Regions from separate parts of the Dactylosporangium sp. CA-152071 genome, predicted to be linked through region 3. Evidence: riboswitches for the same ligand, from Rfam matches in the RefSeq annotation. Region 3 holds a riboswitch; each other region holds the start of a gene.
What was found. Region 3 has a riboswitch for cobalamin ahead of ACQEVZ_RS13885 (VWA domain-containing protein). Riboswitches for the same ligand answer to the same signal wherever they lie in the genome.
Positions count from the first base shown of each region.

Region 1 (3,814 bases), 200 kb from region 3:
GCTGACCAAGACCGAGCCCGCCGCCGGCACCCCCGACGACGCCGGCGCCGTCGACGTCGTGCTGCTCTCTCACGACCAGCACCCCGACAACCTCGACACCCTCGGTCGTGCGTTCGCGGCGTCGGTACCGGTGGTGCTCAGCACCCCGGCGGCGGCCGCCCGCCTGGGCGGCCAGGTCACCGGCCTGGAGCCGTGGTCCCACACCGACCTGCCCCGGCCCGGCGGCGACGGCCACGTGCGGGTCACCGCCGTCCCCGCGCAGCACGGCCCCGACGGCACCGAACACCTCACCGGCCCGGTCACCGGGTTCGTCCTGCACGGCGACGGCCTGCCGACCGTCTACGTCAGCGGCGACAACGCGTCGCTGGACGTCGTCGCCGCCGTCGCGGAGCGCTTCCCGTCCGTCGACGTGGCGATCCTGTTCGGCGGCCGGGCCCGCACCGCGCTGCTCGGCGACGCCGACCTCACCCTCGGCGCGGCCGGGATGCTGGCGGCGGCCAGGCTCCTGGACGCGAAGACCGTGGTGCCGGTCCACGTCGACAGCTGGGCCCACTTCACCGAGGGCATCGCCGACGTCCGCGCCGCGTTCGAAACCGCGGGCAGCGCACACCTGCTGCGATAACCACGGGACCGCCACGGGACCGCCACGGGACCGCGGGCGACGCGCACCCGCCGCGGTAGCCGCGCGCCGGCCGGGGTAACCGGCAGGGGTGCTCATCGCCCACCTCAGCGACCTCCACCTCGGCGCGCAGCCGCCCGACCGGTTCGACCGCGTCATCGCGTACATCGGCAGCCTCCGCGAACCGGTGGACGCCGTGCTCGTCACCGGCGACGTCGCCGACCACGGACTCGACGCCGAATACGCGGCGTTCGGCCGGCTCCGGACGCTCGGTGTGCCCGTCCTCGCGGTGCCCGGCAATCACGACGACCCGGCCGCGTTCCGGACCGACCGCGCCGAGACCGTGGCGGGGGTGCTGTTCGCGCTGTGCGACTCGTCGGTGCCCGGGCACGCCGAGGGCTGGCTCGACGACGGCACCCTCCGGTGGCTCGACGGCACCCTCGCGGCGGCGACGGGCACGCCCGCGCTCGTGTGCTGCCATCATCCGCCGGTACCGGTCGGCAAGCCCGCCGCGGACCAGGTCCGCCAGCTCGGCGCCGGGCGGCTCGCCGAGGTCCTCCGCCGCCACCCGGACGTGCTCGCCGTCCTGTGCGGGCACGTCCACAGCGCCGCCGTCGGCACGTTCGCGGGCGTGCCCGTGCTCGCCGCGCCGGGCGTCGAGTCGACGATGGTGCTGCCGTGGGAGCCCGAGGACCGGCCCGAGCCGCCGCCGGCGCTCGCGTTCCACCTCGTCGAGGACGGCCGGCTCACCACTCACTACCGGCTCTGCGTGCCCTGAGCCCTGACGGTCCGCGAATGGCGCGGACTGAGCCCCTGCGGTCCGCGAATGCCGCGGCCCGGCCGGGCCGCCGCGTATGCTGCCGGACGGCACGAACTGAAGCGAGGTGCCCCGGGCGACCGGGGAGAATCGGGAAGCCGGTGTGAATCCGGCACGGGCCCGCCGCGGTGATCGGGGAGCTGCCGTCCATGCGCACCGACGGTGCGCGGTCACTGGCCTCAGGGCTGGGAAGGCGGACGGTGCAGGCGTTGATCCGAGAGTCCGAAGACCGGCCTCGCGGTCACCGGCCGTCCGTGACGGGCGGCCACGAGCAGCGGGAGCCTGCCCTGATGAGCACCGACCTGTACGACGTCGTGCACCGCCGCCGCGACGTGCGCGGCCAGTTCAATGGCGCGCCGATCCCCGCCGACGTCCTCGACCGCGTGCTGGGCGCCGCCCACGCCGCGCCGAGCGTCGGCCTGTCCCAGCCGTGGGACTTCGTCCTCGTCCGCGACCCCGCCCTGCGCGGCGCCTTCCACGACCACGTCCGCACCGAACGCGACACGTTCGCCGCGACGCTCGACGCCGACCGGGCCGCGGCCTTCGCCCGCATCAAGATCGACGGGGTGCTGGAGTCGACCCTGTCCGTGGTCGTCACGTACGACCCCGGCCGCGGCGGCCCGGCGGTCCTCGGCCGGCACGCGATCGCCGACGCCGGCCTCTACTCCGTCTGCCTCGCCATCCAGAACCTGTGGCTGGCCGCGACCGCGGAGGGGCTCGGCGTCGGCTGGGTGTCGTTCTACCGCGAGCCGTTCGTCCGTGAGCTGCTGGGCGTCCCGGCCGGCATCCGCCCGGTCGCCTGGCTGTGCCTGGGCCCGGTGACCCACCTGGAGTCCGTCCCCGACCTGGAGCGGCACGGCTGGCGCCGCAGGGCACCGCTCGCCGACGCCGTGCATCACGACCGCTGGTAGCCGGCGCCGCGCGGGGCGGGCACGGCGCCGGGCGGGACCGGAGCCGGGGCGGGGCTCAGAGCAGCGCGGCGAGCTGCTGGCAGGTCGGGCGGGCCTCCAGGTGCAGGCGGGCGACGTTGAGCCCGTCGCTGCCGAGCACCGCGAGCAGCGTGCTGCCGTCCACGGCGTACACGGTGAAGTAGCCGCCGTCGTTGCGCATGGTCGCGTCCCGGAACGGTGACTGCCCCAGCACCAGCGCCACCTGCCGGCCCAGGCCGAACGTCGTCGCCGCCAGCGCGGCCGCGTCGTGCGGCTCGGTGCCCCCGCCGGCGTCGTACGCGCCCAGGTCGTAGGTGACCAGCAGGCCGTCGACGCCGGCGAGCACGCTGCCGCGGACCCCCGGCACGCGCAGGCGCAGGTCCGCCATCGCGGCGCGCACCGGGGACAGGGCGGCGTCGAGCGGCTCGGGCCGCGTGCCGAACTGCGGCGACTGCAGCTGACCGACGCCGCCCCCGGGCTCGAGGCCCTCCCTGCGCGGCAGGCCGTCCTCGTCGGGGGCGCCGCCGAAGAAGCCGGACGTCACAGTTCGAGGCCCTCCTCGATCGCGCGCAGCTGGTGGCGGGCCAGCGCGAGGTTGGCGCGTGCCTTCGCGAGCGCGACGTACAGGAACAGCCCGTGGCCGTTGCGGGAGTGCAGCGGCCGGATGATGTGGTACTGGCTGTCGAGCGTGATGAGGATGTCCTCGATCGGCTCGCCGAGACCGAGCATCTCGATGGTGCGCAGCTTCGCCCGCACGACGTCGGTGTTGCCGGCCGCGGCCACCGTGATGTCGAAGTCGGCGCCGCCGCCGAGGGTGCCCAGCGTCATGCCGCTGGTGTAGTCGACGAGCGCGACCGCGAACGCCCCCTCGATGTTCATCGCGCTCTTCAGCGCGACATCCAGGTTGTTGCTCAAATCCGTGCCTCCTGAGCTGGTGCGGGTGCCGCGGCCAGCCTCGCACGGAGCGATCTTTCGCTGCACCCTTCGACGCAGCTTTTAGCCAGACGGCTCATAGCCAGCTGGCTTCTCAACCGATCCACCGGTCACTGCCGGTGAGCGCACGCAACTCATAAACAGTTTTGACGGCGCAGATCGTCGCCGTCTGTTCACCGGGGTGACCTTCGCCGGTCGCGTCCTCCTACCTTCTGCTCCAGCCCTCCGGGGTCGGCGTCAACCGGACCCGGCCACGGAGCTGGCATCCCTCGGAGGAGGTCTCACCGTGTTCCACCGAATTACGGCGGCCGGCGTCGCGCTCGTGGCGGGGCTGGCCGGTGCCTTCGCGGCGGCCGCGCCGGCGGCGGCCGTCGCGCAGGGCGCGATCCTGTACGCGGACAGTCCCGACGCGGTGGCAGGCCGCTACATCGTCACGCTGAAGGACGGCTCCACCGCGATCGCCACCCAGGCCCAGCGGCTCACCGGCAGGTTCGGCGGGCAGACCCGGCACGTGTT
Region 1 covers NZ_JBNJMZ010000001.1:2,931,902-2,935,715, forward strand. The annotation lists gene ACQEVZ_RS12945 (MBL fold metallo-hydrolase) at 1-622, shown strand, start outside; gene ACQEVZ_RS12950 (metallophosphoesterase) at 711-1,397, shown strand; cobalamin riboswitch at 1,486-1,688, shown strand; gene bluB (5,6-dimethylbenzimidazole synthase) at 1,727-2,347, shown strand; gene ACQEVZ_RS12960 (roadblock/LC7 domain-containing protein) at 2,403-2,909, opposite strand; gene ACQEVZ_RS12965 (hypothetical protein) at 2,906-3,244, opposite strand; gene ACQEVZ_RS12970 (S8 family serine peptidase) at 3,585-3,814, shown strand, end outside.
Region 1: it holds a riboswitch for cobalamin, as region 3 does, so the genes downstream of both, bluB (5,6-dimethylbenzimidazole synthase) here and ACQEVZ_RS13885 (VWA domain-containing protein) in region 3, are expected to answer to the same signal.

Region 2 (3,814 bases), 2.2 Mb from region 3:
CGCGGGCGGCGCCGATCCACTTCGGCACCTGGGTGTTGGCGTGCAGCCCGTTGAGCTGGTCGGTGTTGGACGCGAGCGGGTTGAACACGGCCGCGTGGTCGAAGCGCTGGGCCGCGGTGAGCCAGCGCGCGTCGCCGGTCTGCTGGTACAGGTCGGTGAGGACCGCGTTCATGCCGCCGAACTCGACGCCCAGCGTGGTCTGCATCTGGCTCGCGCTGAGCCGGCCGGTGCGCCAGTCGGCCCAGCCCGCGAGGGCGAGGAGCACGTCACGCGCCTGGGTGCTGCCGATGTACCGCCACACGTCCAGCAGCCCGGCGAGGGTCTTGTGGATGCAGTACCAGGGGACGTTGCCGTTGCTGAGGGTGCCGGACTCCAGGGCGGTGAAGTCGGACTCCGGGAAGCCGGACAGGTAGCCGGTGCTGAAGCCGGCGGCGGCGTTGTTGGCCTGGCAGGCGGCCATCGCGGCGACCATGGCGTTGGCCTTGTCCCGGCAGGTGGTGTCGCCGAGCACGGCGTAGGCCTGTGCCCAGGCGGTCAGCAGGTGGCCTTGCATGTGGGTGCGGAACGGGAAGGTCGGCGCGTCCCAGCCGCCGGTCGCGGCGGCGCCGGCGGTGGACAGCCGGTGGTTGGCCCGGAAGTTGTAGACGAGCCGGTTGACGTCGACGAAGCGCAGGTAGGCCAGGGTCCGGTTCTGGTTGTCCAGGAAGCGGCCAGTGCTCAGCCGCACCTGCCCGAGGTCGAACGCGTAGGCCGAGACGCCGATGTCGGCGCGCGCCGGGGCGAGGGCGGCGCCCGCGGCGTTCGGGGCGCCGAGCAGGGGCGCGGCCGCCGAGGCGGCGGCGACGGCGCCGGTGGTCTGCAGCAGCCGGCGGCGGCTGACGCTGGGGTGGGGCATGGGTCTGATCCTTTCGAACCGTGACGGCGGCGGTGGATCTGTGAGCGTTAACATGCCTGCGCGACGCGAGAGCTCTGTCGGGGCAGCGGGTGAAGTGAGCGCTAACATCGCGGCGGCATGACGAGACTGCCAGAGGAATCGGCAACCTTCAAGGGCACGGGCCGGCCACACGACACGTCGGCACGGCTGTCACGGGACAGCCGCCCGCGGGATGTGAAGATCACAACACGCCGCACCGACATGTGGTGTGTGCATTTCCCGGCGACCCTAGATATGGTGCTCGACGCAGCTGGTTCGAGCCGGTCCCCCAGTGGGACCGGGTCGAGGCAAGAGGGAACCCGGTGCAAGTCCGGGACTGCCCCGCAGCGGTGAGTGGGAACGACCGCCGTCGAGCACACTGGGCCATCCGGCCTGGGAAGTGACGGCCAGTAGGCGACCATCCGTGGTCACGCCCGCGAGTCCGAAGACCTGCCAGCGCGCCACGCACACCCCGTGCGTGGCGGCTTCGAGGCCGCGCGGGACGGCCGACGCCACCATGAACGGTTCACGGACGGGCGACCCGCCGTGCGCGCCGTTCGGCGTCCCCGCGACCTCGGATCCACTGGAACGAGCTCGCGAGGAGAGAGCCAGTGACGGTCACGACGGCGCAGCCACGCCGGCCTGCGATGCGGGTCCGGAACCGCGACGGCGACCTGGAGCCGGTCGACGTCGGCAAGATCGTCAAGGCGGTCGAGCGGTGGGTCGGCGGCCTCGACGAGGTCGACCCGCTGCGGGTGGCGACCAGGACGATCAGCGGCCTGTACGACGGCGCCACCACCGCGGAGCTGGACAAGCTGTCGATCCAGACCGCCGCCGAGCTCATCGGCGAGGAGCCGCAGTATTCGAGGCTCGCGGCGCGGCTGCTCGCCGCGTACGTCGGCAAGGAGGTCCGCGGGCAGGGCGTGGCCGGCTTCAGCCAGTCGATCCGCCACGCCCACGACCTGGGGCTGATCGGCGACGAGACGGCGGCGTTCGTGGCCCGCCACGCCCGCGAGCTCGACGACGCCGTCGACCCGGACGGTGACCTGCGGTTCGAGTACTTCGGGCTGCGGACGGTCGCCGACCGGTACCTGCTGCGCCACCCGACCAGCCGCCTCGTCGTGGAGACGCCGCAGTACTGGCTGCTGCGCGTGGCCTGCGGGCTGTCGCGGACGCCGTCCGAGGCGACCGGCTTCTACCGGCTCATGTCGTCCCTGGCGTACCTGCCGAGCTCGCCGACGCTGTTCAACTCCGGCACCCGGCACACCCAGATGTCCTCCTGCTTCCTGGTCGACTCGCCCCGCGACGAGCTCGACTCGATCTACGAGCGCTACCACCAGGTCGCGAAGCTGTCGAAGTTCTCCGGCGGCATCGGCATCTCCTGGACGCGGGTCCGCGGCCGGGGCGCGCTCATCCGCGGCACCAACGGCAGGTCCAACGGGATCGTGCCGTTCCTGAAGACCCTCGACGCCGGGGTCGCGGCGGTGAACCAGGGCGGCCGGCGCAAGGGCGCCGCGTGCGTGTACCTGGAGCCGTGGCACCCGGACATCGAGGAGTTCCTGGAGCTGCGGGACAACACCGGCGAGGAGTCCCGGCGCACGCACAACCTGAACCTGGCCAACTGGATCCCGGACGAGTTCATGCGCCGGGTCGAGGCCGACGCCGACTGGTCGCTCATCGACCCGTCCGACGCGCCGGAGCTGCCCGACCTGCACGGCGAGGCGTTCGACGACGCCTACCGCGTCGCGGAGAAGCGGGCGGTCAGGACGGTCAAGGCCCGTGACCTGTATGCCCGGATGATGCGCACCCTCGCCCAGACCGGCAACGGGTGGATGACGTTCAAGGACCGCTCCAACGCGCTGTCGAACCAGACCGGGGCGCCCGGCAACACCATCCACCTGTCGAACCTGTGCACCGAGATCCTCGAGGTCAACAGCGACGACGAGACCGCCGTGTGCAACCTCGGCTCGATCAACCTCGGCGCGCACGTCACCGCCGACGGCGTCGACTGGCAGCGGCTGCGGGAGACCGTCCGCACCGCCGTCGTGTTCCTCGACCGGGTCATCGACATCAACTACTACCCGGCGGCGCAGGCCGCCGCGTCGAACCCGCGCTGGCGGCCGGTCGGCCTCGGCCTGATGGGCCTGCAGGACGCGTTCTTCACGCTCCGGCTGCCGTTCGACTCCGAGCCGGCGCGGGACCTGTCCACCCGGGTCCAGGAGGAGATCCTCCTCACCGCCGCCGAGACGTCCGCCGAGCTGGCGGAGCGGTCCGGCCCGCACCCGGCGTTCGCCGAGACCCGCGCGGCGCGCGGCGAGCTGCACCCGGACCTGTGGGGCGCCACCCCCGCACAGCCCGGGCGGTGGGCGGCGCTGCGGGCCCGGATCGCGGCGCACGGGCTGCGCAACTCGCTGCTCGTCGCGATCGCGCCGACGGCGACGATCGCCTCGATCGCCGGCTGCTACGAGTGCATCGAGCCGCAGGTGTCCAACCTGTTCAAACGCGAGACCATGTCCGGCGAGTTCCTGCAGGTCAACACCTACCTGGTCCGGGAGCTCAAGGCCCGCGGGCTGTGGACGGCCACGGTCCGCGAGCAGATCAAGCGGGCCGAAGGGTCCGTGCAGGCGGTCGACGGCCTGCCCGAGGACGTGCGTTCGCTGTTCCGCACCGCGTGGGAGCTGCCCCAGCGGGCGCTCATCGACCTCGCCGCGGCCCGCGCGCCGTACATCGACCAGTCCCAGTCGCTGAACCTGTTCATGGCCGCACCGACGATCGGCAAGCTCTCCTCGATGTACCTGCACGCCTGGAAGAGCGGCCTGAAGACCACCTACTACCTGCGGTCCCGGCCGGCGACCCGGATCCAGCAGGCGACCGTGCCGGTCCTGCCGGCGATCACCGCGG
Region 2 covers NZ_JBNJMZ010000001.1:980,789-984,602, forward strand. The annotation lists gene ACQEVZ_RS03840 (beta-L-arabinofuranosidase domain-containing protein) at 1-895, opposite strand, end outside; cobalamin riboswitch at 1,179-1,385, shown strand; gene ACQEVZ_RS03845 (ribonucleoside-diphosphate reductase subunit alpha) at 1,561-3,814, shown strand, end outside.
Region 2: it holds a riboswitch for cobalamin, as region 3 does, so the genes downstream of both, ACQEVZ_RS03845 (ribonucleoside-diphosphate reductase subunit alpha) here and ACQEVZ_RS13885 (VWA domain-containing protein) in region 3, are expected to answer to the same signal.

Region 3 (3,814 bases):
CGCTGGTCGCGCGGCCGTCGGTGACGACGACGAGCAGCGGGCGGCGGCGGGCGTCGCGGCGCTTCTCGCCGTGCAGCGTGCGGGCGGCCTGGCGCAGTCCCGCGGCGAGGGGGGTCCGGCCGCCGGTGCGCAGCTCGGCGAGGCGCAGCACGCCGACCTCGTGGCTGGCGGTCGGCTCGAGGACCGTGGTGGCCTCCGCGCCGCGGAAGGTGATCATGCCGACCTTGTCCCGGCGCTGGTACGCGTCGCGCAGCAGCGACAGCACGGCCGTCTTCACGACGGTCATCCGCTGCCGGGCCGCCATCGACCCGGACGCGTCGACGACGAACAGCACGAGGTTGGCCTCCCGGCCCACCTTGACCGCCTCGCGCAGGTCGCGGGCGTGGACGCGGCGGGACCCGCGCAGCGCGGCGGCGCGCACGGTGTCGGGCAGGTGCAGGCTGACGAGCTTGCCGCTGGGCTGCCGGGACCGCACGACGCGGCCGTGCCGGCCGTGCGCGGGTGAGCGCCGCCCGGCGTGGGAGCCCTGCTGCCGGTTGGCCCTCCCACCGATCTTCAAGAGCCGCGTCTTGTACGGGGCCTGCGCGAACGCGAGGTCCCCGGCCGGGCCCGTGGCGGGACCGGTGCCCCCATCGACGTCCGACGTATTGACCATCGTTTGTTCGGGGGTCGGGCGGCCACCCGGATCGTCGACCGGACCCGACGAGCCGGAATTGTCGGACGAGCCGGTAGAAGCGCTCGGCGGAGGCGGGCCACCGCCGTCGGGACCGCCGCCGTCAGGACCGCCGCTGTCCGGGCCGCCGCCATCGGGGCCGTCGGTGTCAGGGCCGTCGTCAGGGCCGTCGTCAGGGCCGTCGTCAGGGCCGTCGTCAGGGCCGTCGTCAGGGCCGTCGGTGTCGGAGCCGCCGTCGTCGGAAGCGTCGTCGGGGCCGTTGAGCTCCTGGTCGAGGATCTCCTCCAGGCGCTCCTGGTCCGCGCCCGGCGGGTCCAGAGGGTCGCGGCGGCGCCGGTGCGGCAGCGCGAGCCGGGCCGCGTCCCGCAGGTCGTCCTTCGTCACGACGGTCCGGCCGTGCCAGGCGGCGACGGCGACCGCCGTGCGGGCCACGACGATGTCGGCGCGCAGGCCGTCCACCCGGTACGCGATGCAGATCCGCGCGATCCGGTCCAGCTGCGCGTCCGGCAGCGTGACCCGGGGCAGGATCTGCCTGGCGGCGGCGATCCTGCCCGCCAGGGCCGCGTCCTGCTCGACGTAGCGGGCGGCGAACCCGGCCGGGTCGTTCTCGTACTGCAGCCGCCGCCGCACCACCTCGGCCCGCGGCTCGACCGTGGCGGGCGCGGCCACGCCGACGACCAGGCCGAACCGGTCGACGAGCTGCGGCCGCGGCTCGCCCTCCTCCGGGTTCATGGTGCCGACGAGCAGGAAGCGGGCGGCGTGCTTGACGGAGACCCCGTCGCGCTCGACGTGGGCGCGGCCCATCGCGGCGGCGTCGAGGAGCAGGTCGACGAGGTGGTCGGGCAGCAGGTTGACCTCGTCGACGTAGAGGACGCCCCGGTGCGCGGCGGCGAGCAGGCCGGGCTCATAGGCCTTCACGCCCTCGCCGAGGGCCCGCTGCAGGTCGAGGGTGCCGACGACCCGGTCCTCGGTGGCGCCGACGGGCAGCTCGACCAGCGCGGAGCGGCGCCGGGCGGCGGGCGTGCCGGCGGTGTGCGGGCCGTCGGGGCACGAAGGGTCGGCAGCCAGAGGGTCGCAGGCGAAGCGGCAGCCGGCGACGACGTCGACCTCCGGCAGGAGCGCGGCGAGGCCACGCACGACGGTCGACTTGGCGGTGCCCTTCTCACCCCGGACGAGGACCCCACCGATCGCCGGTGACACGGCGGTGAGCAGCAGGGCCAGGCGCAGGTCGGGCAGGCCGACCACGGCCGAGAACGGATACGGCGACGTCACGGGCACATCCTCCTCGAGCGGGTCCGCGCCCGCTGGGTCATGGAGCACGAGCGGCTGGAGTCTCCTGACTCCCGGATCGCCGCCATCCCCCGACCTTCCGGCTTTCGGCCGTGGCCCTTGCGCTGGAGGGTGGCTCCCCGGTCACAGTGGCGGGACCGTCCCAGATTCGCACTGGGTTCCTCCCTTGACCGCTCGGGGTTCATCGTGTCCCACGGCTCCCAGTGACGTCAACGTGACCCAAATCCTTCGGGCCGGGCACGACCGGCCGAACAGATGACATGTGGAGGAGCGTCGCGCACGCCGTCCTGTGCGTCGTGTTGACCATGGGTCTGCTCGTCGCGTCGGTACGGCCGCGCCTGCCGCCCCTGGCGCCCGAGACGAGCGTGGCGCCGCCGGGCACCCGGGCCATGTGGCTGTGGGAGCGGGAGCGGCCGGAGGCCGTCGTCGACTGGGCGCAGGCACGCTCGGTGACGACGATCTTCGCGTACTACGACCCGCGCGCCGACGTGACGGAGCTGACCCGGTTGCGTGCGCTGTGTGACGACGCCGGGATCGCCCTCGACGCGCTCGGCGGCGAACCGGCCTGGACGACCGACCACGCGACCGCGCTCGCCTGGGCGCGGGCCGCCGCGGCGTCCGGCCTGTTCCGGGGGCTGCACGTCGACGTCGAGCCCTACCTGCTGCCGGCCTGGGAGGAGCGGCAGGCGGCGCTCGTACCGCAGCTGCTGCGGCTGCTGGACGAGCTGGTGCTGATCGGCCCGCCGGTCGAGCTCGACGTGCCCTTCTGGCTGCCGACGGTCCAGGTCGGCGGGGAGAACCTGGCTGACGCCGTGCTCGCCCGGGTCGACGGCGTCACGGTGATGAGCTACCGCAACACCGCGACCGGCGGCAACTCGATGCTCGGCGTCGCCGACGACCTGCTGCGGCGGGCCGGGAAGGCGGCGAAACCGGCCCGGCTGGGCGCGGAGACGCAGGCGCTCGGTGACTGCGCGTACTGCACGTTCCACGGCGGCACGGACAGCGCCATGCGAGCCACGCTCAGCGACGTCGACCGGGCCGCGCAGCGCTACGCCGCGTTCGAGGGAATCGCGGTGCACCAGTACGACACCTGGATAGCGCTCACCGGCTAGCTCAACCGGCCGCCGGCCCGGCCGATCTGGAATTCGTCATCAGGCAGCCATCATCAACAGAGAAGGACCTCTACCGATGCGCCGTTCAGCCTCGATCGCCCTCGCCTGCGCCGCGGGCGCGGCCGCCATCGTTCCCGCCGCGGCGCCGGCCAGCGCCGCGACCCCGGACCTGGGCCTGGTGGTGCCGCTGCTCGCGCCGATGCTGCCGGGGCAGTCGGGCTGGGTGGGCACACTGTGGGGTGCGGCCGACGACGTCTGCGACGTGCGGGTCACCGCCTCCGGGGCGGGCCTCACCATCACGTACCCGTCGAACACGCAGAGCTACTCGTCGCTGTCGAAGGGTGACTCGCTCGCCGCCGGGCGCGTGGACTACATCGCGTTCAACATCAGCGTCGCCACGAACAAGCTCGTGTCGCTGAACCCGGTGACGCTGAACTACTCGTACACCGAGAAGGCCGACGGCGCGACCACCTGCACCGGCACGAAGCGCACCGGCTCGCAGGTCGCGACCCTGCCGGTCGTGTCGGTCACCGGGGACGCCGTCACCCAGAAGACCTCGACGGTGACGGTGCCGAAGAAGACCCCGGTCTGGTCGCAGCTGGTGTTCCAGGCGCGCAAGGGCGGCGTCGACGACCTGCGCATCACCGTCTCCGGCGGCCCGACCGGCCTGGTCGTCAGCTACCCGCAGGAGCGCGCGTACACCCAGCCCAACCAGGCCGCGGCGCTGGCCGTCGGCACC
Region 3 covers NZ_JBNJMZ010000001.1:3,133,678-3,137,491, forward strand. The annotation lists gene ACQEVZ_RS13885 (VWA domain-containing protein) at 1-1,945, opposite strand, end outside; cobalamin riboswitch at 1,981-2,153, opposite strand; gene ACQEVZ_RS13890 (hypothetical protein) at 2,224-3,075, shown strand; gene ACQEVZ_RS13895 (hypothetical protein) at 3,152-3,814, shown strand, end outside.